Regions from separate parts of the Streptomyces sp. NPDC039462 genome, predicted to be linked through region 1. Evidence: riboswitches for the same ligand, from Rfam matches in the RefSeq annotation. Region 1 holds a riboswitch; each other region holds the start of a gene.
What was found. Region 1 has a riboswitch for cyclic di-AMP ahead of ACZ7LU_RS37365 (transglycosylase SLT domain-containing protein). Riboswitches for the same ligand answer to the same signal wherever they lie in the genome.
Positions count from the first base shown of each region.

Region 1 (7,668 bases):
GGACTTCTGCATCAGGCCGCCCTTGGCGGTGACCTTGGTGCCCTTGCGGACACCCTCGGGCGTGACACCGTCGTCCCAGACCTGGGTGTACTTGCGGCCCAGCTTGAAACTCGCGCTGTCCACGCCCGAGTTGACCAGGCGCAGCCGCCACTGGGCGCCCGCGTCGGCCTTCTTCGGCGAGGAGGCGGTGAAGGAGTCGCCGTAGGCGGCGTCGAAGGTGCCGGTGCTCGACCAGGTCCCTCCCGCGGGGCGGTGGTCGATGGACACCTGTGCCTTGGTGCCCGCCGGGTAGGTGCCCTGGGTGACGCCGAGCTTGCCGGTGAAGGTGACCTTGCGGTACTTGCTCACCGTGGCCTTGACGTCCGTCAGCTCGCTCGTGCGCGGGGGCGTGGCCAGCGTGAAGGAGTGCGGGGCCGGGGCCGTGAACCAGTTCCGCGCACTCGGCTGGACGCTGACCGGGCCGCTGCGCCGGACGGTGTAGCCGGTGGAGAAGGCGCCGTTCTCGCCGCTCACCACGATCTTGCCGGGGTCTCCGGTGCCTTCGGTGCCGATCCGCACCTCGGCGGCGAGCGGCTTTTCGGTGCCGTCGTCCGCGATGCGGGTGAGCTTGCCGCTGACCGGGATGTCACTGCCGTAGGGCGCGGTGACCGTGCCGGCCGGGGCGTCGACCTTGAGCTTCAGTTCCTGCCGGCGGAAGGGCAGGTGGAGCGACTCGTACTGCTGGTCGAACATGTACTCATAGGTGACGTCGGTGCCGCCCTCACCGGAGTACCCCGACGTGGTGAACCGCCCCGCCGCGTTCGTCCACACCCATCCCTCTCTGCGGGTCTCCCGGGCGCGGTAGTACATGCCCACCCCGGCGAAGGGCTTCACCTCGTGGGTGCGGGGATCCTCGGCCACCAGGGACCCGGTGACCTTGGCGGTCGGGTTGTCGTAGGAGATCCAGGGGTGGCTGCTGGTGAGGGTCAACTTGGGGTTGAGCCCATAGTTGAGAAAGCCGGTCGACCGCTGGACGATCTCGTCGGGCTGTCCGTCCCTGGCCACGACGTCGATCACGTAGGCGCCCATGGCGGGCAGGGTGACCGGCTCGGAGCGGAAGGTGTCCTCGTAACACTGGCCCGTGTCGGGGCAGGTCTCGGTGCCGGTGAGGCGGAGACTGGCGAGGACCTCGGGGTCGTTCTTGGCGTGGATCTCGAGCGTGACGTCCCTGGGGTGGAAACGCGCGGACATATGCTCGTAGAGGGCGTAGAGCTTGCCGCCCTCCTGCAGGGTTTCCGTGCGGCTGCGCGAATCGCCGTCCCCTGCGTGCGCCGCGGGTGCGGCGACCAGTGTGGCAGTGCAGACCACGAGGCCCGTGGTCAGCGCCGCCGTGAACTTCTTCAAGACTCCCCCATCGGATCTTGCTGTGTGTGTCGCGCGTTTGACCGGTGGGGTGGGCGAATGGTTGTGCGACTGGTGGCGCGGGTCAGGGCTGTCAGGGTGTCGGTGTCAGTGGTGCCGCCCCTGCGGGCCGTGCGGAGCAGTCATGTCGGCTGTCCGGCAGGCCCATGACGTTCAGGCGGCAGACATTCAGTTCCAGGTCTGCGCAGGCGAGCAGGCACGGCCAGGTTCTCTTCCGGCCCATCGTCAGCCAACCCGTCACCGCCATGCCGGTCATGTGCGGTGCTCCGACCGGCAGTTCAGCTGTCGCTTCGGACGAGAGGCCGCCTCATGCCCGGTTCGGCCGGATGCTTCGCGGCCGCCGGTAACACACAGCAGGGCCCGGACCCACATGGGATCCGGACCCTGCTGTTGCAGTAGCGGGGACAGGATTTGAACCTGCGACCTCTGGGTTATGAGCCCAGCGAGCTACCGAGCTGCTCCACCCCGCGTCGTGTTCCTTCACCCTACGCCACTTGGGAGGTCCCTCGCACCACGGTGCGGGCACCGCAGGCATCCGCGGGCGGCGGCCGACGCCGGTTGGGCGGCATCTTGTACGCGGACAGGCCGGCAAGTGCCTTGCCCGGCCGTGCAGTACACAGCCGCAGAACATTTCCCTTTCACATCCGCCCCCGGGCCGCTTTTCGTTCCCCTGTCAGTTTTCGTCGGAATGGAAAGGGAAATCCCTCAGGCCGGTCGGGTGGGCGCCGTTGCGGTGACTGTTCTTCTTTTCTGGGCAGGCGTCACTTTCTTTACCGGGCATGCCGTTCCGCCTGCCCGCCGGGGACGAGTTGCGGGCGTCCGGTCCCCACAAGCCCTTGCCAGAAGCGTTATTGACGTGGTGTTCGCTGTTGTCTCACGACGGCAGCGATTGCCGCTCCCCCACGAGCGGACCCCGGGACGGACCGGGCAGGCCGACAGGTCGACCCCGGCCGGAGGTATGACCGTTCTGCCGCGAATGGCCACCTTTGCTCCTGTCCGTATTCCACCGAATCGGGCAACCTTGAGGCTTTAGTAGCCTAGGTAAGGATTTGACCGCTCTGTGGATGACTTGAGCGAAATGCCGCCCTCTGCTGCCCGGCCGTGCCGCATGCCACCCGTCTCCCGTCCAGTGAAATGGGTCACGCCCGGCGGCCCGTGGCGGCGCGGGCCGCTGTGTGCGGTTTCGTTCTGCGCAAAGAGAGTTGAGTTTTCGATCAAAGAGAGGGCGGGGTCGCGAGGGCCCGGGAAGGGCCCCGTGCATTCCCCTCATTCGAATTCCGGCCTTGTTCCGCACCGGCTTTCTCGCCTAACGTCACCGTCAATCCGGATGGAACGCCGAATCCTGCCGCTGTCCGGAAACTCTCCCACCCACACCCACTCACTTACGCACGGCAGGAGCGGGGGACCCAGGTAAGCCGCCGATCCCGGTGACGGGACGGCTCGGGGTGAAGTCGCATTCGCTGCGACCGGACATCTCCCGTCCGAACCCGACAGCTCACCCCGCAGGCGACGGAGAGGAATTCGTCATGCCCGCAAAGGGTAAGCACCGCCGCCCCAAGTCCAGCCCGCTCACCCGGGGCATCGCCGCCGCGGGCACGGGCGGCGCCGTGCTCGTTCTTCCGGTGCTCGGCGCCACCACGGCCGCCGCCGCGCCGGCCGCCGCGGCCGCCAAGCCCGCCGCGGCCCCGAAGACCTATGTCGTCGTCGCGGGTGACTCCCTGGCCGGGATCGCCCGGGAGCACTCCGTGAGCGGCGGCTGGCAGAAGCTGTACCAGGACAACCGCGGCGTCCTCGGCGACGACCCGAAGCTGATCCACCCCGGCCTCAAGCTCACCCTGGGCACCAAGGCCCCGGCCGCCCCCGAGCGGGCGGACCGCTCCGAGCGCGCCAACGCCGCCGAGCCCGCCGCGGTGAAGAAGTCCTACGCCAACAACCTCGACGGCTGGATCCGGCAGTCGCTCGACATCATGGCCCAGCACGGCATCCCCGGCACCTACGAGGGCATCCACCGCAACATCATGCGGGAGTCCTCCGGCAACCCGATGGCCATCAACAACTGGGACTCCAACGCCGTCGCGGGAACCCCCTCCAAGGGCCTCCTGCAGGTCATCGGCCCCACGTTCTCCGCCTACCACGTGCCCGGCACCTCGACGGACAGCTACGACCCGGTCGCCAACATCACCGCCGCCTGCAACTACGCGGCCGCCCGGTACGGCTCGATCGACAACGTCAACGGCCCCTACTAGACCGCACCCCCACCCCTCCCCGGTCGGTGACTGAGCCCCGGAACGCATGGCGTTCCGGGGCTCTTCGCGTGGTCAGGCCGCCGCCCATGTCATCGGATCTGTGCAAACACGGGTCGGTTCACAGCATGCTCAAGGAGAATGGGCCGCTCCGGTTGTCCGTACTATCGCCGTGTCAGGGCATCTGTGTACTGAATATTGCTGTCACCCCGCAGGCCCGGGCCCCAACCCCGGTCCCGGGAAGCACACATGTGCAGCAGGCTCTTCAACTCCGGCCCCAGGTCCGGGAAAGGTTGTGCGCCCCATGTCCGAGAACGTTTCCGCCACCGAACTGACATCGCAGTACACCGCTCAAGTCCGTGCCGACCTCGAACGCAACGCCAAGGAGCAGCAGCGCCTCAGCGCGGAAATCGCCTCCTTGCAGGAGCAGTTGGCGGCCCATCAGCGTGACCACGCGGTGCTGGTCAGCATCCAGCAGGCGCTCGGCGAGGAGCCGGCCGCCCCGGAGCCGGCGGCCCCGCAGGAGCGGGCCGCGGTGCCCGCCCCCCGTACGAAGAAGAAGTCGCCCGGCTCCGCCGCGGCGGGCAAGCGGGCGCGGGTGACCACGAGCGCTCCGCAGAAGGCGGCCGCGGGCAAGGGCGCCGGGAAGGGCGCTGCGAAGAGCGCCGGGAAGGGGGCCGCGAAGAGCTCCGGCAAGGAGGCAGGCAAGACCGAGGCAGGCAAGGCCGAGGCCGCCAAGCCCGCCAAGCCGGCGCAGCCGACGCTGGTCGAGCTGATCCGCGGGCATCTCGCCGAGCAGAGCGAGCCGCGCTCGGCGGCGGAGATCGCCACGGCCCTGGGCCAGGCCCACCCGCAGCGCAGCGTGAAGACGACCGTGGTGCGCACCACGCTCGAAGGGCTGGTGGCCAAGAGCCAGGCCCAGCGCAGCAAGCAGGGCTCGTCCGTGTTCTACACCGCCGCTGCGGCGCCGGTGCCCGCGCAGGCGGCCTCGGCACCGGCCGGGAAGCAGGGCGAGGAGCAGGACGGCAAGAAGCAGGGCGGCGCGGTGCAGGGTGAGGAGCAGCCCGCGGCGGCCGGTGCATGACCTCACTCATGGCCTTGCTCATGACCTTGCTCATGGTCTCGCTGCGGCAGGCCGGTGCCGGTCGCGTTCCGGCGGCGTCGCCGGTGGTCGGGTGAGGGCAGGCGGGGGACAGCAGGCATGACGGCTGGCCGGCCGGGCCGGCCTGCCGTCATGCCTGCTGCCGTGCGGCAGTTCCGGTGGCGGGGTCCGGCCGGGCGGGTCGGGCGAGGGGCCCGGACGGCGCAGTACATGTGTCCCACAAGAAGTCGTGGGGTACCCGTCGTCTCGCGATAGCGCCCCTGCCGCGTGTCACGCGCCGCTGTGCGTGGCGCGGTCCCGTCTCGAACGATCGGAATCCAGTGAGCGAGAAGAAGAACCCGGTGTCGGCCGCCGCGGAGAAGGCTGTGCAGAAGGTCCAGAACGCCATGCGGTCCGGTAACGAGATTCCCGGTGCCCCGGGCCCGGAGGCGGTGCCGGTGGAGGAGCCCACCGAGCCGCGCGAGCCATTGCCGCCCAAGGCCGACCAGCGCGGTCCGCAGACCTACAGTCCGACGGGACAGCCCACCGGGGTGCCGCAGGAGAAGGTCGCCCAGGAGGGGGCCTACCTGACCACCGCGCAGGGGGCGCGCCTGTATGAGACCGACCATTCGCTGAAGGCGGGTCCGCGCGGTCCGGTGCTGCTGCAGGACCACCATCTGCGGGAGAAGATCACTCACTTCGACCACGAGCGCATTCCCGAGCGGGTGGTGCACGCCCGCGGGGCGGCCGCGCACGGTGTCTTCCGGGCGTACGGCAGTGCCGCGGGGATCACCAAGGCGGGGTTCCTCGCCGAGGGGGTGGAGACGCCGGTGTATGTGCGCTTCTCCACCGTGCTCGGTTCGCGCGGCTCCGCCGACACCGTGCGCGACACCCGTGGCTTCGCGACGAAGTTCTACACCGACGAGGGTGTCTTCGACCTGGTCGGCAACAACATCCCGGTGTTCTTCATCCAGGACGCGATCAAGTTTCCCGACATCATCCATGCCGGCAAGCCGCATCCGGACCGGGAGATCCCGCAGGCGCAGAGCGCGCACGACACGTTCTGGGACTTCGTGACCCTGCACACCGAGGCCACCCACCACACGCTGTGGAACATGTCGGACCGCGGCATCCCGCGCTCGTACCGGATGATGGAGGGTTTCGGCGTCCACACCTTCCGGCTGGTCAACGCCGAGGGCGCCACCACCTTGGTGAAGTTCCACTGGAAGCCCCGGCTGGGTGTGCACTCCCAGGTGTGGGAGGAGGCGCAGATCACCGGCGGGGTGGACCCCGACTTCCACCGCCGTGACCTGGCCGACGCCATCGAGGCGGGGGCCTTTCCGGAGTGGGAGCTGGGGGTGCAGACCTTCCCCGACACCGAGGACCAGATGTTCGAGGGCATCGACCTGCTGGATCCGACGAAGATCGTGCCCGAGGAGCTGGCGCCGGTGCAGCCGATCGGGCTGATGACGCTGAACGCCAACCCCTCGAACTACTTCGCCGAGACCGAGCAGGTCGCCTTCCACCCGGGCCATCTCGTCCCGGGCATCGACGTCACCGACGACCCGCTGCTGCAGGGGCGGCTCTTCTCCTATCTCGACACCCAGATCAGCCGCCTGGGCGGGCCCAACTTCGCCCAGCTGCCGATCAACCGCACCCATGCGCCCGTCAACGACATGCTGCGCGACGGCATGCACCAGACGGCCGTGCACCGGGGTGCGGCGCCCTACCGGCCCAACTCGGTGGACGGCGGCTGCCCGTTCCTGGCGGGCGCGGACACCGGGGCCTACATCGAGGTGCCGGCCGAGGTGCCGGCCTCGCGCAAGGTGCGTGACGCGGCGGCCACCTTCGACGACCACTTCAGCCAGCCCCGGCAGTTCTGGCTCAGCATGACGCCCACCGAGCGCGAGCACATCGCGGCCGCCTACACCTTCGAGCTCGGCAAGTGCTGGAACGAGGGGATCAAGAAGCGCGGCCTGCAGGTGCTGGCCAACATCGACTCGCAGCTGTGCGCGCAGGTCGCCGCGGGCCTGGGGCTGCCGGCGCCGGAGCCGTCGGTGGCGCCGGCCGCGGTCGAACCGAGCCCGGCACTGTCCCAGCTGGGCCGGCAGTGGCCGGTGGACGGCCGGATCGTCGGCATCGTCACCGACGGTGTCGGTGACCTGGAGGGGGTGCGCACGGTGCGCCGGGCGGTCCTGGACGCGGGCATGGTGCCGCTGGTCATCGCCCCGGCCGGCGGCACCCTGGACCCCGACGGCGACCCGGTCGCCGTGCAGCGCACCTTCGCCACCGCCCGGTCCATCGAGTTCGACGCCCTCCTGCTGGCCGGCGCGCCGGCCCCCGCGCCCGACGCCTACGGGGCCCGGGATGCCAAGGCGGACGACGGCGCGGCCCTGCTGACCGGGGTCGAGCCGCGGCTGCTGCTGATGCTCATGGAGGCGTTCCGGCACGGCAAGGCCATCGGGGCCTGGGGGCGCGGCGCGGCCGCGCTGGAGGCGGCGGGGCTGCCCGCGGACGCCGCGGGCGTGGTCAACGGCGCGGGCCCCGAGGCGGTGCTGGAGGCGGTCACCGGGCTGCTGGGCGCGCACCGGGCCTGGGAGCGGTTCACCCCCGCCCTCTGACGGCGTGCGGGACCGAGGGCCCGGCGGGGGCGGGACGCTGGCCCCGCCGGGCCCTCGGTGGCTCGACTGGAGGGTGTCGCCGACCGGGGCGACAATGCTGATTTGTGGGGGAATGCCGATCTGAATCGGGGGCACAAGGGGCGGTGCACACCCCCCGGCGAGTAGTGGCGATGAGGAGGCCTCTGATGCTGATGGCACACCCCGTGGTGCTGAAGAACCTGGTCGAGCAGTACGAGACGCTGCGTGCTGTGCACGCCGAGAAGGGCACCAAGGAAGCCCGTCAGCGGATGGAGGACGTCGCCTACACACTGTGCGTGTCGAC
Region 1 covers NZ_JBVKAO010000010.1:32,709-40,376, reverse strand. The annotation lists gene ACZ7LU_RS37375 (hypothetical protein) at 1-1,383, opposite strand, end outside; tRNA gene ACZ7LU_RS37370 (tRNA-Met) at 1,798-1,871, opposite strand; cyclic di-AMP (ydaO/yuaA leader) riboswitch at 2,771-2,923, shown strand; gene ACZ7LU_RS37365 (transglycosylase SLT domain-containing protein) at 2,928-3,647, shown strand; gene ACZ7LU_RS37360 (hypothetical protein) at 3,949-4,728, shown strand; gene ACZ7LU_RS37355 (catalase) at 5,067-7,346, shown strand; gene ACZ7LU_RS37350 (DUF5133 domain-containing protein) at 7,532-7,668, shown strand, end outside.

Region 2 (7,668 bases), on a different contig from region 1:
TCGCGCCGCGGGTGCAGGAGCTGACGGACCAGCTCATCGACCGGTTCGCCCGCGAGGGAAGCGCCGACCTCATCCACGAGTTCGCCTTCCCCCTCCCCATCTACGCCATCTGCGACCTGCTCGGCGTCCCCCGCGAGGACCAGGACGACTTCCGCGACTGGGCGGGCATGATGATCCGACATGGGGGCGGGCCCAGGGGCGGTGTCGCCCGGTCCGTCAAGAAGATGCGGGGCTACCTCGCCGAGCTCATCCACCGCAAGCGCCTCGAACCGGGCGACGACCTCATCTCCGGCCTCATCAAGGCCTCCGACCACGGCGAGCACCTCACCGAGAACGAGGCCGCCGCGATGGCCTTCATCCTCCTCTTCGCCGGGTTCGAGACCACCGTCAACCTCATCGGCAACGGCGTGTACGCCCTCCTCACCCACCCCGAGCAGCGCGAGCGGCTGCAGAGGGCGCTGGACGACGGCGACACCGGCCTCCTGGAGACCGGCATCGAGGAACTGCTGCGCTACGACGGGCCCGTCGAGCTCGCCACCTGGCGGTTCGCGACCGAGGCGCTCAGCATCGGCGGACAGGACATCGCGGCGGGCGACCCCGTCCTCGTCGTGCTCGCCGCCGCCGACCGCGACCCCGCCCGGTTCGACGATCCCGACACCCTCGACCTCTCCCGCCGTGACAATCAGCACCTCGGATACGGGCACGGCATCCACTACTGCCTCGGCGCCCCGCTCGCCCGCCTGGAGGGCCGCACCGCCCTCGCGACCCTGCTGCGACGCCTTCCCGACCTGCAACTGGCGGCGGATCCCGCGGATTTGCGGTGGCGTGGCGGGCTGATCATGCGAGGACTGCGCACGCTGCCCGTGGAGTTCACAACCGCACAGAAAACGGTGCCCGGCGTACACCCCACTGACGGGCCGTCAGGACTGTGATGTTCACGTGATCTCTGCTGCATCGACTTGTGACAAGCGTTCGACTGCGGCTACGTTCACGACGACTTGAGCGCCCCAGGCGCCCAAGTCGTCGCTGCAGTCTCCTGAAAGGCACCCGCATGCTCTCCGGCAATGGTCGTCACCGACGCCCCCGCCAGGCCCCGGCCCTCATCGTCGCGGCAGGTGTCACCGGATCAGCCATCGCCATCCCGCTGCTCGGCGCCACCAGCGCGAGCGCCGCCGAGACCACCACGTGGGAGAAGCTCGCCGAGTGCGAGAGCGGCGGCGCGTGGAGCGCCAACCCCGGCAACGGCTACTACGGAGGCCTCCAGCTCTCGCAGGAGACGTGGGAGGCGTACGGCGGCCTCGACTACGCGACCAGCCCCGACCAGGCCAGCCGCTCGCAGCAGATCGCCGTCGCCGAGAAGATCCTCCGCGACAAGGGCACCGCGGCCTGGCCGAGCTGTGCCCCGATCGCCGGGCTCAGCAAGGGCGGTGCCGCGGCCGACGTCGACCCGGGCGGGCCCGTCACCCCGACGCCCTCCGACTCGACGGGTTCGGCCGACTCCAAGGACCCCGAGGGCTCCAAGGATTCCAAGGACGCCAAGGAGCCCGAGGGTTCCAAGGACTCCAAGGCCCCCGAGAAGGGGACGGACAAGTCTTCCGGCGAGACCACGGACTCCGCCGACCCGGAGCGGCCCTCCGACGACGCGAGCGACACGCCCGCCTCCGGCGACGGTTCGCGAGAGAAGAATCACGACGAGTCCGGCGAAAAGGACGGCAAGGGCGGCAAGGGCGACGCCGAAGACGCCGACGGCAAGGGCGACTCCGGCAAGTCCGGCCAGAAGGACACCACTTCACCCGCGCCCGAGAAGTCGACCGACCCGGCCGACGACGCCACCGACCCCAACAGCTCCTCCTCCGGCCGCCACCGCGGCGACCGCGCGGACGAGAGCGACAGCGCCGGCGACCGCCCCGGACGGCACGCCTCGCGCGGCGCCGACCGCTCCGAGAAGCTCGCCGACGGGACGTACACCGTGCGTTCCGGGGACAACCTCTCGGTCATCGCGGACGACTTCGGGGTCGACGGCGGATGGCACGAGCTCTACAGCGAGAACAAGAAGACCGTCGGAGGCGACCCGGATCTCATCCTCCCCGGTCAGAGCCTCGATGTGGGCGAAAAGTAACGGGATTTGACGATGCGTCTGCGGGGGACTTGGCCGGTGTTGTCCGGTTTGGCGCGAGTGAGAGATGGGTCTCAGAAGCCCTGATCGTCTTTGAAATTCGGTGGGGAGCGTGTCTACGGTCGTGACCGCTCGCCACTGGTGAGCCCCGCCGGTCGGTACGCCGAATCCTGCCAACGGCCGGACGGGAACAGTCGTCGCTCAAGAGCGCCGTGGGCAGGAGCGGGGGACCCAAGGTAAGTGCCGTGTCATGCGGCTAGGGGTGAAGCCGCACTCGCGAGAGTGCGGCCGGGCAACCACATCGGCCCGAACCCGACAGCTCACCTCGCAGGCGTCGGTGTAGGGGATGAACTCATGCTGCTTTCCGGCAAGGGCAAGCACCGTCGCCCGTCCAAGGCCACTCGTGTCGCCACGCTCGTCGGCGTGACCGGCGCCGCCGTCGCCGCCCCGCTGATGGCGGCCGGCTCGGCCAACGCCGCCACCGGTCAGGAGTGGGACGCCGTCGCCCAGTGCGAGTCCGGCGGCAACTGGTCCATCAACACCGGCAACGGCTACCAGGGCGGCCTCCAGTTCTCGCCGTCCACCTGGGCCGCGTACGGCGGCACGAAGTACGCGCCGACCGCCGACAAGGCCTCCAAGGCCCAGCAGATCGAGATCGCCGAGAAGGTCCTCGCCGGCCAGGGCAAGGGCGCCTGGCCGAGCTGTGGCGTCGGCCTCTCGGGCGCCGCGTACAACGGCGGCGGCTCGCAGCAGCAGGCCCCGCAGCAGCAGAGCAAGCCGCAGCCGCAGCAGACGCAGCAGCAGGCCGCTCCGCAGCAGCAGGCCGCGCCGAAGCAGGCCGCTCCCAAGCCGCAGCCGACGCCGCAGACCGAGACCAAGAAGACCGTCGAGACCCCGACCGGCAAGAAGGTCGAGAAGGGCGACGGCGAGTACAAGGTCAAGACGGGCGACACCCTGTCCAAGATCGCCCAGGCGCACGACGTCAAGGGCGGCTGGCAGAAGGTCTACAAGCTCAACGGCGACATCATCGACGACGCCGACTTCATCTACCCGGGCCAGCAGCTCCACCTGAGCTGACCCGGCCGGTCACGGCCGTGCCTCGGCGGACGCACGGCCGTACCCCCCGTCCCCACGGGCTCCCCGCCCCGGTGCGCGTATCCCCCGTACGCACCGGGGCGGGGGCATGTCCGCACCCGTTCCCTCCGCCGCCTCCGGCCCCTCTTGTTCGCTACTAGCGAGTAGAGAACATGGCCTTACGCCCTGTTTCCGCGCCATATGGGCCTTGTGTCGTCCCAGGGGACGGGCGGTCGGCTGGCCGAAGGCCCGGAGCCGGTTAGGCTCAGGAGACGCAGGGCCGAAGCGGCCCGGCGTAATCGTGTTTACGCGTCACACTCCCAGAAGGAGATGCTCGTGCCGTCCATCGACGTCGTCGTAGCCCGGGAAATCCTGGACTCCCGAGGCAACCCCACGGTCGAGGTCGAGGTCGGCCTCGACGACGGCAGCACCGGTCGTGCCGCCGTCCCGTCCGGTGCCTCCACCGGTGCCTTCGAGGCCATCGAACTCCGTGACGGTGACCCCAACCGTTACCAGGGCAAGGGTGTCGAGAAGGCCGTCCTCGCCGTCATCGAGCAGATCGGCCCGGAGCTCGTCGGCTACGACGCCACCGAGCAGCGCCTGATCGACCAGGCGATGTTCGACCTGGACGCCACCGACAACAAGGGCTCGCTCGGCGCCAACGCCATCCTCGGCGTCTCGCTCGCCGTCGCGCACGCCGCCTCCGAGGCCAGCGACCTGCCGCTCTTCCGCTACCTCGGCGGTCCGAACGCGCACCTGCTGCCCGTCCCGATGATGAACATCCTGAACGGCGGGTCGCACGCCGACTCGAACGTCGACATCCAGGAATTCATGATCGCCCCGATCGGCGCGGAGTCCTTCTCCGAGGCCCTGCGCTGGGGCACCGAGGTCTACCACACGCTGAAGAAGGTCCTGAAGGACAAGGGCCTCTCCACCGGCCTCGGCGACGAGGGCGGCTTCGCCCCGAACCTGGACTCCAACCGCGCCGCCCTCGACCTCATCCTCGAGGCCATCAAGCAGGCCGGTTACGTCCCCGGCGAGCAGATCGCGCTCGCGCTCGACGTCGCCGCGTCCGAGTTCTACAAGGACGGCAAGTACCAGTTCGAGGGCAAGGAGCGCTCGGCCGCCGAGATGACCGAGTACTACGAGGAGCTCGTCGCCTCGTACCCGCTCGTCTCCATCGAGGACCCGCTGTTCGAGGACGACTGGGCCGGCTGGAACGCCATCACCGAGAAGCTCGGCGACAAGGTGCAGCTCGTCGGCGACGACCTGTTCGTCACCAACCCGGAGCGCCTGGCCCGCGGCATCGAGGAGAACTCGGCCAACGCCCTGCTCGTCAAGGTCAACCAGATCGGTTCGCTGACCGAGACCCTGGACGCCGTCGAGATGGCCCAGCGCAGCGGCTTCAAGTGCATGATGTCCCACCGCTCCGGCGAGACCGAGGACGTCACCATCGCCGACCTCGCCGTCGCCACCAACTGCGGCCAGATCAAGACCGGCGCCCCGGCCCGCTCCGAGCGCGTCGCCAAGTACAACCAGCTCCTGCGCATCGAGGAGATCCTCGACGACGCGGCGGTCTACGCGGGCCGTAGCGCGTTCCCGCGCTTCAAGGGCTGATCACCGCTTCAGGGCTGATCACGCACGAAGCCCGGCAGTGACGCCGGGTTACCTACGTCCCCGCACATGGTCCCGTACCGTGTGCGGGGACGTACGTACGTGCAGGCGCTGCGCCGGGGAGGCGGAACCATGGCCAAGGCCGGGACCAAGGACCGGTTCTCCACCGCGACCCGTCTGCGGCTGCTCGGTGAGCAGACCGCGGAGCGCGTCTACCGCTCCCAGACCAAGCGCCAGGCCCGCCGCTCCCGGCTCACCGGGCGGGCCGCCCTTCTCGCGCTCGTGCTCTGCTCGTTGGTCGTCGCGCTCGCGTACCCGATGCGGCAGTACGTCTCGCAGCGCGCCGAGATCGACGACCTGCGCAGACAGCAGGCCGAGCACCGCGCGGACGTCGAGAAGCTCCGCGACGAAAAGGCCCGCTGGCAGGACGACGCGTACGCGGAGCAGCGCATCCGCGACCGCCTGCACTACGTGATGCCGGGCGAGACCGGCTTCACGGTGATCGACCCGGCGGCGGCACAGAGCCGCCGCACGGACCAGGGGGCGGCAGCGCGCCCCTGGTACTCGAACGTCTGGGACGGCGTCGACAAGGCCGACCGCCCCGACGACTGACTCCCCGATCCGTACCCGACCCGTACCGACACGAAAGACAGGCATGGAAACGCCCCCGCCGAGCACCCCGCGCACCGAGCCCACCGACGCCGACGTCGAGGCCTTCAAGCAGCAGCTCGGCCGACCGCCGCGCGGCCTGCGGGCCATCGCGCACCGCTGCCCCTGCGGACAGCCGGACGTCGTCGAGACGGCGCCGCGCCTCCCGGACGGGACGCCCTTCCCGACGACGTACTACCTGACGTGCCCGCGGGCCGCCTCCGCGATCGGCACGCTGGAGGCCAACGGCGTCATGAAGGAGATGTCGGAGCGGCTCACGACGGACGAGGAGCTGGCGAAGCAGTACCGCGCCGCGCACGAGGACTACATCGCGCGCCGTGACGCCATCGAGGTCCTTGAGGGCTTCCCGAGCGCGGGCGGCATGCCGGACCGCGTGAAGTGCCTGCACGTCCTGGTCGGTCACTCGCTGGCCGCCGGCCCCGGTGTGAACCCGCTGGGCGACGAGGCCATCGCGATGCTCCCTGAGTGGTGGGCGAAGGGCCCGTGCGTCACGCCGTGCACGGACGCCACCGCCGACGCCGCCGCCGACGGGGGCGCCGAGTGACCCGCGTCGCCGCCATCGACTGCGGCACGAACTCGATCCGCCTCCTGGTGGCGGACGCCGACCCGGCCACGGGCGAACTGGTCGACCTGGACCGGCGGATGACGATCGTCCGGCTCGGCCAGGGCGTCGACAGGACGGGGCGTCTCGCCCCCGAGGCGCTGGAGCGCACCTTCGCGGCCTGCCGCGAGTACGCCGCCGTCATCAAGGAGCACGGCGCCGAGCGCGTCCGCTTCGTCGCCACCTCGGCGTCCCGCGACGCCGAGAACCGCGACGCGTTCGTCCAGGGCGTCCTGGACATCCTGGGCGTCGAGCCCGAGGTCATCTCCGGCGACCAGGAGGCCGAGTTCTCCTTCACCGGCGCCACCAAGGAGCTGACGGGCCGCGACGACGTCGCCGCGCCCTACCTGGTGGTGGACATCGGCGGCGGCTCCACGGAGTTCGTGGTCGGCACGGACCACGTGCGGGCGGCCCGCTCCGTCGACGTCGGCTGCGTCCGCATGACCGAGCGTCATCTCGTACGCGACGGGGTCGTCACCGACCCGCCCGCGGCCGAGCAGCTCGACGCGATCCGCGCCGACATCGAGGCCGCCCTCGACCTGGCCGAGCGCACGGTGCCGCTCAAGGAGGCCCGCACGCTGGTCGGCCTCGCGGGTTCGGTGACCACGGTCGCCGCGATCGCGCTCGGCCTCGACACGTACGACTGGCGGGCGATCCACCACGCCCGCATCCCGTACGAGCAGGTGAGCGCCATCGTGGACCGCCTCACGCACGCCACGCACGACGAGCGCGCCGCGATCCCGGTGATGCACCCGGGCCGCGTCGACGTCATCGCGGCGGGCGCCCTGGTGCTGCTCGCGATCATGGACAGGGTGGGCGCGCGCGAGGTCGTGGTGAGCGAGCACGACATCCTCGACGGCATCGGCTGGTCGCTCGCCTGAACCCGCTCGCGGGAAAGTTCGTGAAGTTCTTCACAAGGAAAAAGGCCCTGATGGGCGAGGTTCGACGGTGTCGGGCCGCCTAAAGGGGGCTTTTCGAAGGGCCGCGCCCGTGGCCGGGATGTTTCGTGCGGGTCACCGGAGTGTGGTGTCGGGCTCCGGTTCGGGCCGGGCGGGGCCTCGGAGTGCAGCTCACAAGGGGTGCACAACGACTCGTGTGGCATCGTGGTTCCCCACCGGCACCATGACCTCGGTCACGTGGGCGGCGAAGTGTAGCAGAGGCCCTTGGCATGCTTGTGAAGGGGCGCACGAGCGACCCCCGCCGGGCGGGTGGATACTCGATGGCATGAGCACCACGGAGCGTCCCAGGATCCTCGTAGTAGGCGGTGGGTACGTAGGCCTGTACGCAGCTCGGCGCATTCTCAAGAAGATGCGCTTCGGAGAGGCGACCGTCACGGTCGTCGACCCCCGGTCGTACATGACCTACCAGCCCTTCCTCCCCGAAGCCGCCGCCGGCAGCATCTCGCCGCGGCACGTCGTCGTACCGCTGCGACGCGTACTGCCGAGGGCGGAAGTCCTCACCGGTCGGGTCACCACCATCGACCAGGACCGCAAGGTCGCCACGATCGCGCCGCTCGTCGGCGAGGCCTACGAGCTGCCTTTCGACTACCTGGTCATCGCGATGGGCGCGGTCTCCCGCACCTTCCCGATCCCCG
Region 2 covers NZ_JBVKAO010000008.1:118,161-125,828, reverse strand. The annotation lists gene ACZ7LU_RS33790 (cytochrome P450 family protein) at 1-932, shown strand, start outside; gene ACZ7LU_RS33785 (LysM peptidoglycan-binding domain-containing protein) at 1,052-2,119, shown strand; cyclic di-AMP (ydaO/yuaA leader) riboswitch at 2,315-2,466, shown strand; partial or broken gene ACZ7LU_RS33780 (transglycosylase family protein) at 2,471-2,866, shown strand; partial or broken gene ACZ7LU_RS33775 (LysM peptidoglycan-binding domain-containing protein) at 2,990-3,193, shown strand; gene eno (phosphopyruvate hydratase) at 3,527-4,807, shown strand; gene ACZ7LU_RS33765 (septum formation initiator family protein) at 4,937-5,416, shown strand; gene ACZ7LU_RS33760 (DUF501 domain-containing protein) at 5,460-6,017, shown strand; gene ACZ7LU_RS33755 (Ppx/GppA phosphatase family protein) at 6,014-6,955, shown strand; gene ACZ7LU_RS33750 (NAD(P)/FAD-dependent oxidoreductase) at 7,299-7,668, shown strand, end outside.
Region 2: it holds a riboswitch for cyclic di-AMP, as region 1 does, so the genes downstream of both, ACZ7LU_RS33780 (transglycosylase family protein) here and ACZ7LU_RS37365 (transglycosylase SLT domain-containing protein) in region 1, are expected to answer to the same signal.

Region 3 (7,668 bases), on a different contig from region 1:
GTCCCGCCCCACGGAGGAATTCGTCCGGTCGCACGGCTTACGCCTCGTGGTGTCGGCGGTCGCCGAGCTGGAGTCCGGGAACCTCGACGCGGCGTGCGAGCAGGGGACGCGGGCGCTGGAGGTCGCCGGACGGATCTCGTCCGCGAGGACCACGGAGTACGTGAAGGACCTGCTGCACCGCCTGGAGCCGTACGGGGACGAGCCGCGGGTGGTCGAGCTCCGCGAGCGGGCCAGGCCCCTGCTGGTGGCCCCGGCGTAGGCCCCGTCCTGCCTCACTCCCCGGTGAACCACCGGCTGAGGCCGGGTTAACCGGCGCGGAGCGGTCGGGGAGGATCCGGCGGCCGAGGTTTGGCGGCGTTGTCAGTGGCGCAGGGCAGTATCTGTGGTGGGAGGTGAGGCGCGGTGAAGAAGGTCGCGTACGACTGCGACGTGCTGGTGATCGGCGGCGGCATCGTCGGGCTCGCGACGGCGTATGCGCTCACGCGCGGCGCTCCCGGCACCACGGTCACGGTCCTCGAGAAGGAGCCGGGCCCCGCCCGCCACCAGACGGGCCGCAACAGCGGAGTGATCCACAGCGGGATCTACTACCGCCCGGGCTCCCTCAAGGCGAGGTACGCGGTCCGAGGCGCCGCCGAGATGGTCAAGTTCTGCGCGGAGTACGGCATCGCGCACGAGGTCACCGGCAAGCTGATCGTCGCCACGGAGCGCGCGGAGCTGCCCCGCCTGCACGCCCTGGTCCAGCGCGGCAGGGAGAACGGCATACCGGTGCGCGAGCTGGGCCCCGCCCAGATAGTCGAGTACGAGCCGGAGGTCCGCGGCCTGGCCGCCATCCACGTCGGCACCACGGGGATCTGTGACTACAGCGCCGTGGCGCGGCACCTGGCCGACGCCTCCGGTGCCGAGATCAGGTACGGCGCGGCCGGTGAGGCCGTCCACATCGACCGCCGCCCCGACCGCGGCGTCGCGGTCCGCACCGCCGACGGCTCCGTCGTCCGCGGCAAGGTCCTGGTCAACTGTGGAGGGCTGCACTGCGACGAGATCGCGCGGCTCACCGGCGACGACCCGGCCATGCGGATTGTTCCGTTCCGCGGGGAGTACTTCGAGCTGGCCCGGCCCGAGCTGGTGCGCGGCCTCGTCTATCCCGTGCCCGACCCGGCCTTCCCCTTCCTCGGCGTCCACCTCACCCGGGGTATCGACGGCGGCGTCCACGTGGGGCCGAACGCGGTCCCCGCGCTCGCCCGCGAGGGGTACGACTGGTCGGTCGTCCGCCCCCGCGAGCTCGCCGGGACCCTCGGCTGGCCCGGCTCCTGGCACCTCGCCCGCCGCCACTGGCGGTACGGCGCGGGTGAGCTGCGCCGCTCCGCCTCCAAGTCAGCCTTCACCGACGCGGTGCGCAGGCTGCTCCCCGCGGTCCGCCCCGCCGACCTGGTACCGGCCCCCGCGGGCGTCCGCGCCCAGGCCGTCCTGCGGGACGGCACACTGGTCGACGACTTCCTGATCCGCGAGGGCCCCCGCACGGTCCACGTCCTGAACGCCCCCTCACCGGCCGCGACGGCATCCCTCCCGGTAGGCAGAGAGGTCGCCCGCCGGGCACTGGGGGTGCTGAGGGGCGAGTGAGGCCCGGCGGGGCTGGGGGCGGGGCTCGCGGCGCGACTGGGGCACGCGGCTCGCGGCGCGGTCAAGAACGGAGCGCTGTGCAGCCGAGCACGGAACTCGCCGCGCGACCGAGCACACGGCCCACGGCGCGCTCAGGCACGGGCTCGCGGCGCGACTGGGGCACGCGGCTCGCGGCGTGGCTAAGCACGGAGCGCTGTGCGGCCGAGCACGCAGCTCGCAGCGCAGTCGAGCCCATAGATCGCCGCGCGCGGCTAAGCGCGCCGCCCCCGGGCCCCTCCCCGGGCGCGAACCCCCACCCCCGCCCGCCCCGTAAAATTGCCGCACTGTGTCTGACTCTTCCCGTATCCCTGATGCCTCCGGCGGTCCCGGCAGCTCCGATGTTTCCCGGGCCGGTGGCCGGGCGCAGGCCGCGCCGCGGTTTCCCGGCGGGCCCTCGCCCGATCCCGCGGGCTCGCACCACGAGCGGCGGATCCGCAGCTTCCAGCCCCGCCGCAGCCGGGTGACCACCAGCCAGGAGGACGCGCTGCGCCGGCTCTGGCCCAAGTGGGGCCTGGACATCGACGGGCTGCGCACGCTGGACCTCGCCGAGCTCTTCGGGGACGGCGGGACACCGTCCGACAAGCCCGTCGTCCTGGAGATCGGCTTCGGCATGGGCGAGGCCACCGCCCAGATGGCCGCCGCCGACCCGGACACCGGCATCCTCGCCGTCGACGTGCACACGCCAGGACAGGGCAACCTCCTCGCCCTCGCCGAGCGCAACGGCCTGACCAACGTCCGCGTGGCCAACGGCGACGCGATCATCCTGCTCCGCGAGATGCTGGCGCCCGCCTCGCTCGACGGCCTCCGCGTCTACTTCCCGGACCCCTGGCCCAAGGCCCGCCACCACAAGCGCCGCCTGATCCAGCCGGAGTTCCTGACGCTGGCCGCGCCTTCCCTCAAGCCCGGCGCGCTGCTGCACTGCGCGACGGACTGGGAGCCGTACGCCGAGCAGATGCTGGAGGTGCTCACCGCGCACCCCGACTTCGAGAACACCCAGCCCGACGGCGGCTACGCGCCACGCCCCGACTTCCGCCCCCGCACCCGCTTCGAGGGCCAGGGCCTGGACAAGGGGCACGTCGTCCACGACCTGCTCTTCCGCCGAGTCGCCCCGCCGCAGAGCCAAGTCGCCCCGCCCCAGGACTGAGACCCAAGACTGAGGCACCGTCGCGGCCGCCCGTCACCCTCGTTAGGGTCGACGACGTGGCCACCAGTCCTCCGTATCCGATACCCCCCGAGGCGCCCGCCCCGGGGGCGCTTTCCCGCGTCCGCTGGTGGCAGCGGCGCGCGATACGCGTGGCCGCGCTCGTCACCCTGCTCGCCCTCTCCGGCCTGGTGATCCTGGCCCTGGTCAGGGAGCAGACCGGCACCGAGGGCTTCCTGGTCGGGCTCGGCCTCGCGACCGTGCCCGTGCCGCTGCTCGTCGCCGCGTTCCGCTGGCTGGACCGGGTGGCGCCGGGCCCCTGGCGGAACCTCCTCTTCTCCTTCTCCTGGGGCGCCTGCGCGGCCGCGCTCATAGCGATCGTCGCGAACAGCTTCGCGATCCGCTGGATAGCCACCGCCACCGCCGACCCCAGCAGCGCCGACACCCTCGGCGCCACCGTCATCGCCCCGATCGTCGAGGAGAGCGCCAAGGCGGCGGCCGTCCTGCTCGTCTTCCTCTTCCGCAGACGCGACTTCACCGGCATCGTCGACGGCATCGTCATAGCCGGGGTGACCGCGACCGGGTTCGCGTTCACCGAGAACATCCTCTATCTGGGCAACGCCTTCGTCACCGACCAGCTGAGCCGCGAGAGCGGCCTCGCGTCGGTGACGGCAGCGACCTTCTTCGTACGCGTCGTCATGTCCCCGTTCGCGCACCCGCTGTTCACGGTCCTGACCGGCATCGGCTTCGGCATCGCCGCGCTCTCGGCCGAGCACCGGCACCTGCGCCGCGTGCTGCTCCCGCTCACCGGACTGCTGCTCGCGATGGGCGTGCACGCGCTGTGGAACGGCTCGGCGGTCTTCGGGCAGTACGGCTTCTTCGCCGTGTACGCCCTCTTCATGCTCCCGGCGTTCGGCCTGCTGACCTGGCTGGCGATCTGGACCCGGCAGCGCGAACTGCGCATGATCCGCGCCGAGCTGCCCGTGTACGCGGCGGCGGGCTGGCTCACGCCGCCCGAGCCGTACGCGCTCGGCTCGATGCGCGCCCGCTCGGTGGCCCGCGACTACGCCTCGTACACCTGGGGAAAGGCCGCGGCCCGCACGGTCGCGGAGTACCAGATGTACGCGACGTCGCTCGCGTTCCTGCGCCACCGGGGCCGCCTCGGGCGGGCCGGTGCCGACTTCGTCGTACGCGAGCGGGAGCTCCTCGAAAAGCTCTGGGAGCGCCGCGAACCGTCCCGCCCCGCGCTGGCGTACGCGGCCGGGGCGACGGCGCCGGCGGTGCCCCCGATGCCGTACACGCCCTACCAGCCGTACCAGCCGTACGGCCACACCCCGCCCCCGTACGGGCAGCCGCAGCCCCACCCGGCGTACGGCTACCCGGCGCACAACCCCTACCGCAACATCTGACCGCCGGGCGTCAGGCGGACGCCGCGGTCAGCGCCGCGACCTCCGCCTCCGTCAGCTCCAGGTCGCCGACCGCGAGCAGGGCGGGCAGCTGCTCCACCGTGCGCGCGGAGGCGATCGGCGCCGCCACGGTGGGCTGTGCCGCGAGCCAGGCGAGCGCCACCGTCGCGACCTGGGCGCCCCGCGCCCCGGCGATCTCGTCGAGCGCGGCGAGGACACGGTCGCCCCGCTCGCTGCCCACGTACTCCTCGACCCGGCCGCTCCGCGCGCTCTCCACCTGGGCGCCCCCGCGATACTTGCCGGTGAGGAAGCCGGACGCGAGCGCGTAGTAGGGGACGGCGGCGAGGCCGGAGCGGGAGGCGACCTCCTGGAGCGGGCCCTCGTAGGTGTCGCGGGAGACGAGGTTGTAGTGCGGCTGGAGCGCGACGTACCGCGCGAGGCCCTCGCGGTCGGAGAGGTCGAGCGACTCCTGGAGCCGCTCGGGGGTGATGTTGGAGGCCGCGATCGCCCGCACCTTGCCGGCCCGCACCAGTTCGTCGAGCACGCCGATGATCTCCTCGACGGGGAGCGACGGGTCGTCGTAGTGGGTGTAGTAGAGGTCGATGTAATCGGTGCCGAGACGGCGCAGGGAGGCGTCGACCGCGCCCTTGACGGTGGTCGCGGAGAGGCCCTTGTACTCGGGGTGCGCGCCGACCTTCGTGGCGATGACGACGTCGGAGCGGTTGCCGCGCTCGGTCAGCCACTCGCCGATGAGGGTCTCGGACTCGCCGCCCCGGTTGCCCTCGACCCATGCCGAGTAGACGTCGGCGGTGTCGATGAAGTTGCCGCCGGCCGCGGTGTAGGCGTCGAGGACGGCGAAGGACGCCGTCCGGTCGGCGGTCCAGCCGAAGACGTTGCCGCCGAGGGAGAGCGGGAAGACCTCGAGGTCGGAAGAGCCAAGCGGGCGTAGAGAAGTCATATGTCCCTCAACACCGGCGCCGGAAACGGAATTCCGTTCGGCCGGACCGGCAGCCCTGGCGTCGGGGGGTTGTCGCCAGGACCGCCGGAGTCTCTCAGAAGGGGGTGGGGGCTGCGTCCCGGAGTCGGGTCAGGGGTTCAGGCCCTTGCTCTGCAGCCAGCCGAGGGGGTCGATCCCGGAGCCGCCGGGCGTGTGGACCTCCAGGTGGAGGTGGGGCCCGGTGACGTTGCCCGTCGCGCCGACGCGGCCGATGACGTCGCCCGTGCTGACTTTCTGGCCGGCGCTGACGTTGAGCGAGGACTGGTGGCAGTACCAGATCTCCGTGCCGTCCTCCAGTTCGAGCACGGTGCGGTAGCCGTACGCGCCCGCCCAGCCGGCCTCCTTGACAGTGCCGGTGTGCACCGCCTTGAGCGGGGTACCGGTGGGAGCAGCGAAGTCCAGACCCGTGTGGTGCCCGGAGGACCACATGGAACCGGCGTCACCGAAGTGCGACGTGAGGGTGTACGAGGAGGTGGGGATGGCGTAGCTCTTGGCGAGCTTGGCGCGGCGCTCGGCCTCGGCCTTCGCCTTCCGGGCCTCCTCTTCCTTCTTCTTCTTGGCCGCGGCCTTGGCGTCCGCCGCCTTCTCGGCCGCCTTCTGCTGTTCGGCGGCCTCTTCGGCGGCCTTCTTGACGGCGGCCTCCTCGGCCGCGGTCCGCACGGCGGTGTCCGCCTGCTCCTGCTGGTTCTCGGCCTGCTGCATGATGCGGGCGCGCAGCGCCTCGCCCGCGTCGGTGGTGCCCTGCTCGGCGTCGGCGGTGCTGACACCGGCGGCGGTGAGCGGAGCGGCGGCCGCGACCGTGGTGGTCTCCGGCGAGTCCTCGGACATCAGGGACCCGACGCCCGGCAGGGACTCGGCCGCCGGCAGCGAGTCGGCGACGGCGCCCACGCCCGGCAGGTCGGGCAAGGATATGGAGACCGGCGGCTTGCCGTCCTGGGCGGTGGCGATGCCGCCGGCGCCGACGGCGGCGATGACGCCCACGCCGAGCACGGTGGAGCTGCGGGCAAGCCCGCCGCCGCCCTTCTTGTGCACGCGGTGCCTGCCGCGGACGGGGCGGATGGACTCCTCGGTGGGGTTCCACTCCTCGAAGGTGTCGAGGGGGCCCTCGTCGTACGAGCCGAAGTCGTCGTCATTCGGCACGTACACGGCTCGGGGGGCAGGCCGGTTGGACGCCACTGGGGCGCGCTCCTTTCCTTCCTTCTCGCCTACCGGGTTAGCTGACGGGTTCGGAGCAGGAAGGTCTCCTACGAACACCTGGCACGGAGGCACAGCTGCCCGATTCACCCCAAGTTGGTGGTTCCCCGGCTCCCTTGCGGGATTAGGCGCGTGCGCGCGGAGCCGCCTCTAGTGACGGCTGGGACGACCGCGCTGCGTTATCGAACGTTAATAGACAGGGGGTCCGTATTCCAAGCCGTTCCGGTTGATCGTTAACGCTGATCGCGTGTACGTACCGGGACACGAGGGTGCGGACCGGGGCGAGTTGACCCCCGGCCTTCAAACACCGGAGCTTCACATTTCCTTGACAGTGTGTCAGTTGTTATGCGGAGGGGTGTACTTCAGTCACCGGCGGTGACCTCCGGATCGCCGGCGGCGGGCCGCCGCACCGCGAGCAGCGCCATGTCGTCCGTCATGGCGCCCCCGGTGTGCCGCCGCACCTCCCCCGCCAGGGCGGCGAGCAGCGCGTGCGGGCCGCCCCGGCCCGGGAAGATCCGCCCGCCGAGCCGCGCCGCGGGATCGTAGAACTCCCCCGCCGCGTCCCGCGCCTCCGACAGGCCGTCCGTGTAGAAGAGCAGCGTCGCGCCGGGCGGGAACTCCGACTCGTCCGCCCGGTCCGGCCAGACCCCCAGGTCCCCCATGCCGAGCGGCAGCGCGGGCTCGCTCGCCGACATGACGCACAGCCGCCCGTCACCGCGCAGCAGCAACGGTGGCGGGTGCCCGCGGTTGATCAGGCGTACGGAACCCTCGCCGTGCCGGATCTCCGCGAGGACGGCGGTGGTGAACCCCTCGAACGCGTCGAGCCCGTCGCGCCGGGTGCCCTCACGCGCCAGCGCCCGCTCCAGGCGCTGTGCCACCGCCTCCAGGGTGGCCTCCTGCTCGGCGGCCTCCCGGAAGGCGCCGATGACGACGGCGACCGCCGCGACCGCGCCCATGCCCTTGCCGCGTACGTCACCGACGATGAGCCGCACGCCGTGCGGGGTGTCCTGCACGGCGTACAGATCGCCCCCGATGAACGCGTCGGCCTGCGCGGCCTCGTACCGTGCCGCGATGTCGAGCCCGCCGATGCGCGGGTCCGGCGCGGGCAGCACGGCGCGCTGGGTGGCCTCGGAGATGGAGCGGGCGATGGCGAGCCGGTCGTTGCCGCGGCGCACGACACGGTTGATCACGATGGCGAGGGCGGCGACGGTCGCCACGGTGACCACTTCGGTGACGGCCTCGACATGGCTGCTGACGCGGTTGCCGTAGTGCAG
Region 3 covers NZ_JBVKAO010000004.1:16,411-24,078, forward strand. The annotation lists gene ACZ7LU_RS22365 (MFS transporter) at 1-259, shown strand, start outside; gene lhgO (L-2-hydroxyglutarate oxidase) at 403-1,617, shown strand; gene trmB (tRNA (guanosine(46)-N7)-methyltransferase TrmB) at 1,943-2,800, shown strand; gene ACZ7LU_RS22380 (PrsW family glutamic-type intramembrane protease) at 2,857-4,206, shown strand; gene ACZ7LU_RS22385 (aldo/keto reductase) at 4,217-5,161, opposite strand; gene ACZ7LU_RS22390 (M23 family metallopeptidase) at 5,291-6,376, opposite strand; cyclic di-AMP (ydaO/yuaA leader) riboswitch at 6,388-6,535, opposite strand; gene ACZ7LU_RS22395 (PP2C family protein-serine/threonine phosphatase) at 6,757-7,668, opposite strand, start outside.
Region 3: it holds a riboswitch for cyclic di-AMP, as region 1 does, so the genes downstream of both, ACZ7LU_RS22390 (M23 family metallopeptidase) here and ACZ7LU_RS37365 (transglycosylase SLT domain-containing protein) in region 1, are expected to answer to the same signal.

Region 4 (7,668 bases), on a different contig from region 1:
TGCCGCAGGCCCGCCGCGGCAGTCGGGACGACCCTGGCCGAACCCTGATATCGCCCCTGAGACGCCTCGGGTCCCACCCCTGATAGGGGCGGGGCAGGGGCCGAGATCAGGGAATTCTCGGGGGTCGACCCTGATGCTCGTACCCGAGCCCGCGTGTGAGGATCAATGACATGCCGGAAGCCGCTGCCCCGCCCATCGAGGACGTCCGACCGCTGCGCAAGCTCTATCGCAGCGGTGACGGCCGTTGGCTCGGTGGCGTCGCGCGCGGCCTGGCCGGACACCTCGGGCTGCCCGTGATCTGGGTCCGGCTGGTCTTCGTCGGCCTGTTCACCGCGGACGGCCTGGGCGCGCTGCTCTATGCGGCGTTCTGGTTCTTCGTCCCGCTCGGTGTGGGCGGCGTCGACTCCGAGCGGCCGCCCGCGGCCGTCACCTCCGAGACCGCGCCGGACGGCCGCCGAAGACTCGTGGCCCGCAAGCCCGACAAGGGGCAGCTCGTCGCGCTCCTCGCGATGGTCGTCGTCGCCATGGTCTTCGTCGGCAATGTGGACCTGGACGGCTCGACCAAGGCCTATGTCGTCCCGACCCTGCTCGTCGCCGCCGGTGTCGCCCTGGTCTGGCGGCAGGCCGACAACGCCCGCCGGGCGCGCTGGATGGCCGTCGGCCGTCGCAGGCGCACCCTCACCATCGCCCGGTCGGCGGCCGGTGTGCTCCTGGTCGGCGCAGGCGTCTCCGGCATCTTCGTGCTGCAGGGCTCCGCCGCGCATCTCGGGGCCGTGCTGCAGGCCTCGCTCGCCGTGCTCGTCGGCATCGCGCTGCTCGCCGGCCCCTATCTCGTCCGCATGATGCAGGACCTCTCCGAGGAGCGGCTGATGCGCATCCGCGCCCAGGAGAGAGCCGAGGTCGCCGCCCATGTCCACGACTCCGTGCTGCACACCCTCACCCTGATCCAGCGCAACGCGGAGAGCGCCGGCGAGGTCCGCCGGCTCGCCCGCGCCCAGGAGCGGGAGCTGCGGGCCTGGCTCTACAACCCCGAGGGCAGCGGCAAGGACGAGGACGAGGAGCCCGACACCCTCGCCGAGGCGGTCCGCCGCAGCGCCGCCGAGGTCGAGGACAAGCACGGCGTCCCCATCGAGGTCGTCATAGTGGGCGACTGCCCGCTCGACGAGCCGCTGACCGCACAGATGCAGGCCGCGAGGGAAGCGATGGTCAACGCCGCCAAGTACGGTGGCGAGGGCGGTGCGGTGCAGGTCTTCGCCGAAGTCGAGGAGGAGACGGTGTTCGTGTCCGTCCGGGACCGCGGTCCGGGCTTCGATCTGGATTCCGTGCCGGACGACCGCATGGGCGTACGAGAATCGATCATCGGCCGCATGCAGCGCAACGGCGGCACGGCGCGGCTGCGCGCGGTGCCCGGCGGCGGCACGGAAGTCGAGCTGGAGATGGAGAGGACGGCGACGACATGAGCGACGCGACCGGGGCGAGCGAGCCCACGGAGCCGACCGGGACGGACGAGGGCGGCGGTGCGGGCGGGCGTCGCGTGCGAGTCGTCCTGGTCGACGACCACCGGATGTTCCGTACGGGAGTGCAGGCGGAGATCGGCCGGACGGACATCACCGGCGTCGAGGTCGTCGGCGAGGCCGCCGACGTCGACCAGGCGGTCACGGTCATCACGGCCACCCGGCCGGAGGTCGTCCTGCTGGACGTGCACCTGCCGGGCGGCGGTGGCGTGGAAGTCCTGCGCCGCTGCTCGCCGTTGATGGCCGACGCGGAGAGCCCGGTGCGCTTCCTCGCGCTGTCGGTCTCCGACGCCGCCGAGGACGTCATCGGCGTCATCCGGGGCGGTGCCCGCGGCTATGTCACCAAGACCATCACCGGCACCGACCTGGTGGACTCCATCTTCCGCGTGCAGGACGGGGACGCGGTGTTCTCGCCGCGCCTCGCCGGGTTCGTCCTGGACGCCTTCGCCTCGACGGACGCGCCCCCGATCGACGAGGACCTGGACCGCCTCACACAGCGCGAGCGGGAGGTCCTGCGCCTCATCGCCCGCGGGTACGCGTACAAGGAGATCGCCAAGCAGCTCTACATCTCCGTGAAGACCGTCGAGTCACATGTGTCGGCTGTTCTGAGGAAGCTGCAGCTGTCCAACCGCCATGAGCTGACCCGGTGGGCGACGGCGCGGCGGCTGGTCTGAGCGGACGAAGCGCGCGGGGAGTCGGCTCACGCCACGCGCGTGGCTCCTGCGAACGGCATCTGGTCGATGGGTGCGAGCCGCACCGGGGCGCTCGGATTCGGGGCGTGGATCATCTGGCCGTTGCCGACGTAGAGGCCGACGTGGCTGATGCCGGAGTAGAAGAACACCAGGTCGCCGGGGCGTAGTTCGGAGCGGGAGACGCGCTTGCCCGAGTCGATCTGGGCGTACGTGGTGCGGGGCAGCGCGACCCCCGCCGAGCGGTACGCGGCCTGGGTGAGCCCCGAGCAGTCGAACGCGTTCGGGCCGGTGGCGCCCCAGACGTAGGGGCTGCCGATGGCCTTGTACGCGTAGGAGACGGCGGTCGCGGCGCGGGCGTTGGGGGCCTTGGCGGCGCCCAGGGAGGCGTCACGGGTGTCCGAGCGGGAGGCGCGGTCGTCCTCTTCCCGGCCGGCGAGCTCCGCGCGCTGCTCGGCGGTGAGCCGGGACAGCAGCCGCTTCGCCTCGCCGAGCTTCCTGGTGATCGTCTTCTTGTGCTTGTCCAGCTCCGCCTGGCGTGCGCGGAGGGCGGTCAGCCGGTCGTCGGCCTCGCCGCGCAGCCGGTCCATCTCCCGGAGCTGCTTCCGCACATCGCGGACGGCGAGGGCCTGCCGGCTGCCGGCCCGGTCGGCGCGTGCCGCGCGGTCCAGGAACTGTTCCGGGTCGGAGGAGAGCGCGAGCTGCACGGAGGGGTCGATGCCGCCTGCGCGGTACTGCGCGGCGGCGTACGAACCGAGGCTGTCGCGGGCGGTGTTGAGCTTCTCCGTCTTGCGGGCAGCCGTGTCGCGCAGCTCGCGGAGCGCTTTCTCGGCCTTCTCGGCCTTCTCCTTCGCGCCGTTGTACTTCTCGGTGGCTGTCTCCGCCTCGCGGTAGAGCGCGTCGACCTTGGACTTCACCTCGGCGGGGCCGAGCCGGGGGTCCGCGTGCCCCGTGCCGTCCAGGGCGGTCGCCGACGCGGCTCCGGCGAGGGCGAGGGTTGCGGCGGTGCGGGCCGTGCTGCCGCTGAGCGAGCGCTGTCTGGGCTTGCGGTGCGCTGCCACGAAGTGGGGCTCCTTACGTGTCCGGCGGCGGCCCGCACAGGGGGACGGGCCGCCGCCGGTTTTCTCGGCGGTGGCGACCGACAGCCGTCCCGGGTTCGGACGGCGGTTGGGGAGCCGGTCACCTGGTGCAGGACGCTAAACCCGACCGTCACGGGTTGGTGAGGGAGTGCGCGCAACTGGCGGAAGTGGGCGGACAGTGACCGACAACGACCGTGCCGTTCGCGGGACGGCGGCTGCTTGGTGCGCGGCCGTGACCGATGGCTCGTTTCCGGCTTGCCCGGCCGGAGTGTGGTGCTATGGGGGCGCCTGCCACGCCCGGCCCGAGGCCCGGCTAGGCTCCGGCCTCATGGACCTACTCATCCATCTCTTCGTCGGCCTGCACATCATCGGCATCGCCTCGCTCCTGGGCGGCTTCCTGACCCAGATGAAGCAGATGGGCCAGGGCACCGCGCGCTTCAGCCCCGGCATGCTGCACGGCGCGTTGATCATGCTCGTCACCGGTGTGGTCCTGGTGGGCCTCAACCAGGCGGACGACAACACGGTCAACAACGTCAAGATCGGCATCAAGCTGGCCCTGCTGATCGTGATCCTCGCGCTGGTCTATGTGAAGCGGGACGAGGAGAAGGTCGACAAGGGCATGTTCGGTGCGGTCGGCCTGCTGACCACGGCGAACATCTTCATCGCGGTGCTGTGGACCTGAGTTTTCACGCCTCACGCGCGCGTGGCCCGCATCCGGGGAGGATGCGGGCCACGCGCGCGTAGTGGGGTGCGTCGGTCTCAAGAGCGTGCTTCGTCCTTATGCGGGGCGCACCACGCTGTGGATCGGCATGTAGTAGATCGACTCGACGCGGACGTTCGCGCCCGGCTTCGGGGCGTGGACCATCTTGCCGTTGCCGATGTAGATCCCCACGTGACTGATGTCGTCGTAGAAGAACACCAGGTCACCCGGCTTGGCGTCGGCGGTCTTCACGGTCGTGCCGACCTTCACCTGGTCCCAGGTGGTGCGCGGCAGGGAGATTCCCGCGGCCTTCCAGGCGTCCTGCGTGAGTCCGGAGCAGTCGTAGGAGTCGGGGCCGGTGGCGCCCCAGACGTACGGCTTGCCGATCTGGGCCTCCGCGAAGTCGATGACCTTCGCGGCCTTGGTGGCGTAGCTGCCGTCGGTGCTTCCGGAGCCGGTGCCTGTGCCACCGGTGCCGGTGCCAGAGTCCGAACCCGAACCCGAGCCCGCGTCGGAACCGGAACCGGAACCGGATCCGGAACCAGAGCCCTGGTCGGCCCCCCGCTCCTTCTCCCGCTGCGCCGCCTCCTCGGCCTTCCGCTCGCGCTCCGCCTCCGCGGCCTGCTCGCGGGCCAGCTTCTCGGCCTTGCGCTTGGCCTCCTGCTTCTTCTTCCGCTCGATCTCCGCGAGCCGCGCCTTCTCCTCGGCGGTCAGCTTCGAGAGGAGCTCCCGCGCGTCACCCAGCTTCTTCTGGACGGTCCGCTTGCTCGTCCTGAGGTCGTCCCGCGACTCGCTCAGCGTCTTGAGGCTCTTCGCGGCCTTCGTGCGCTGCTCGGTCGCCGACGCCTGCTGCGCCTGGTAGTCGTCGACCGCCTTCTTCTGGCGCGTGGTCAGCCGGTCCGCCAGGTGGTTCTGGTCGAAGTAGCCCTGCGGGTCGTCGGCGAGCATCATCGTGGCCGTCTCCGAGACGGCGCCGGTGCGGTACTGGGCGGCGGCGAAGGAGCCCAGCTCCTTGCGCGCGTCGTTCAGCTCGTCCGTGCGTTCGGCCACGTCGTCGAGCAGACGGTCGACCTTCTTGCGCTGCTTGTCGGTGCGCTCCTTGGCCGAGTTGTACTTCTGGGTGGCCACGCCGGCCTGCTGGTAGAGCTCGTCGACCTTCTTCTGGATCTCTTCGAGGCTGGGCTTCGCCGGCGCGGAGGGCGCCGCCTGCGCGCTCTGTGCCAGGAGGGCGACGGAGGTGAGGGCCGCCGTCGTGATGCCGAGGGCGGGGGCCGTGCGTAGGCCGGCTGAACGGGTCCGCGGCTTGCGGTGCGACGCCAAGGGAGGCGACTCCTTCCGTAGACCGCCTACCGGGTTAGCTGTCGGGTTCGGGCGGGTGGTTCGGAAGGCTGCCCTACAGTCCCGTACTTCGTACGGGACCGATTCACCCCAAGGTTCTGGTGGGTCCCCGGCTCCGAACACGTCGGACTCGGCGGAGGCCACCCGTTCCCGGCGGGGTTCGCCGGTGGGGGGCGAGTGGCCCGCCGGGCACGCTAGCCAACCCGTGAGGCCCCTGTGAAGGTTGATGTTCGATATGCCCGATACATTTTCGTGACTTTACGAGACCCTTGACGCGGACACGACTGAGACGGCGCGAGGCGTAGCGGAGTGTGATCATCTGTGGGCGCGGAGTAGGTGGGCGGGGGTGTGTCCGGAACCGCAGCGGGTTGTCAGTGGGGCCGCCTAGACTCGGGAAGCGATGAGCAGCCTCTTTGATGACAGCTTCCTGGCGGACCTGCAGCCCTCCCGGGCCGCGGACGAAGCGCCCCCGCCGCCGCCCGAGGACAGCGCTCCGGAGCCCATTCCGGACGATTTGTTCGACGGGAAGTTCGACGCGCCCATGACCCGGGAGTCGCACTACCGCGACGGCGCCCCGCGCCCGGTCATCGACCCGGCGTCGCTCCTCGACGGGCTGAACGAGAACCAGCGCGCGGCCGTCGTGCACGCCGGCTCCCCCCTGCTCATCGTGGCCGGCGCCGGTTCCGGCAAGACCCGTGTGCTGACCCACCGCATCGCGTACCTCCTCGCCGAGCGCGGCGTGCACCCGGGCCAGATCCTCGCGATCACCTTCACGAACAAGGCCGCGGGCGAGATGAAGGAGCGCGTCGAGCAGCTCGTCGGCCCCCGGGCGAACGCGATGTGGGTCTCCACCTTCCACAGCGCCTGCGTCCGCATCCTGCGCCGTGAGTACAAGAAGCTGGGCTTCACCTCCTCCTTCTCGATCTACGACGCCGCGGACTCCAAGCGCCTCATGGCCCTGGTCTGCCGCGACCTGGATCTCGACCCGAAGAAGTTCCCGCCGAAGTCCTTCAGCGCCAAGATCTCGAACCTGAAGAACGAGCTGATCGACGAGGAGGACTTCGCCGGACAGGCCGCCGACGGCTTCGAGAAGACCCTCGCCCAGGCCTACGCGATGTACCAGTCACGCCTCCGCGAGGCGAACGCGCTGGACTTCGACGACCTGATCATGACGACGGTCCACCTGCTGCGCGCCTTCCCGGACGTCGCCGAGCACTACAGGCGCCGCTTCCGGCACGTCATGGTCGACGAGTACCAGGACACCAACCACGCGCAGTACGCCCTGGTGCGCGAGCTCGTCGGCCCCTCCGGAGGCGAGGAGGACGACCCGGCCGAGCTGTGCGTCGTGGGTGACGCGGACCAGTCCATCTACGCCTTCCGCGGCGCCACCATCCGCAACATCCTCCAGTTCGAGGAGGACTACACCGACGCGACGACGATCCTCCTGGAGCAGAACTACCGCTCCACGCAGACGATCCTCACCGCCGCGAACGCGGTCATCGAGCGGAACGAGAGCCGCCGCCCCAAGAACCTCTGGACCAACCAGGGCGCGGGCGCCCGCATCACGGGATACGTCGCCGACACCGAGCACGACGAGGCCCAGTTCGTCGCCGACGAGATCGACCGCCTCACCGACGCGGGCGAGGCCAAGGCCGGCGACGTCGCGATCTTCTACCGGACGAACGCCCAGTCCCGTGTCTTCGAAGAGATCTTCATCCGTGTCGGCCTGCCCTACAAGGTCGTCGGCGGCGTCCGCTTCTACGAGCGCAAGGAGGTCCGCGATGTGCTGGCCTACCTGCGCGTCCTCGCCAACCCCGAGGACGCGGTCCCGCTGCGCCGCATTCTGAACGTACCGAAGAGGGGCATCGGCGACCGTGCCGAAGCCATGATCGACGCGCTCTCGCAGCGCGAGAAGATCTCCTTCCCGCAGGCCCTGCGCCGCGTCGACGAGGCGTACGGAATGGCGGCCCGCTCCACCAACGCCGTCAAGCGTTTCAACACGCTCATGGAGGAGCTGCGGACCATCGTCGAGTCCGGCGCGGGCCCTGCCGTCGTCCTGGAAGCCGTCCTCGAACGGACCGGTTACCTCGCCGAGTTGCAGGCCTCGACCGACCCGCAGGACGAGACGCGCATCGAGAACCTCCAGGAGCTCGCGGCCGTGGCGCTGGAGTTCGAGCAGGACAACAGCGCGGCTGCCGAGGGCGAGGAGGGGGCCGCCCCCGCCGGCACGCTCTCCGACTTCCTGGAGCGCGTCGCCCTGGTCGCCGACTCCGACCAGATCCCCGACGAGGAGGACGACGGCTCCGGAGTCATCACGCTCATGACCCTGCACACCGCCAAGGGCCTCG
Region 4 covers NZ_JBVKAO010000002.1:1,096,930-1,104,597, reverse strand. The annotation lists gene ACZ7LU_RS15555 (PspC domain-containing protein) at 171-1,460, shown strand; gene ACZ7LU_RS15550 (LuxR C-terminal-related transcriptional regulator) at 1,457-2,188, shown strand; gene ACZ7LU_RS15545 (C40 family peptidase) at 2,215-3,264, opposite strand; gene ACZ7LU_RS15540 (hypothetical protein) at 3,611-3,964, shown strand; gene ACZ7LU_RS15535 (C40 family peptidase) at 4,061-5,302, opposite strand; cyclic di-AMP (ydaO/yuaA leader) riboswitch at 5,311-5,466, opposite strand; gene pcrA (DNA helicase PcrA) at 5,721-7,668, shown strand, end outside.
Region 4: it holds a riboswitch for cyclic di-AMP, as region 1 does, so the genes downstream of both, ACZ7LU_RS15535 (C40 family peptidase) here and ACZ7LU_RS37365 (transglycosylase SLT domain-containing protein) in region 1, are expected to answer to the same signal.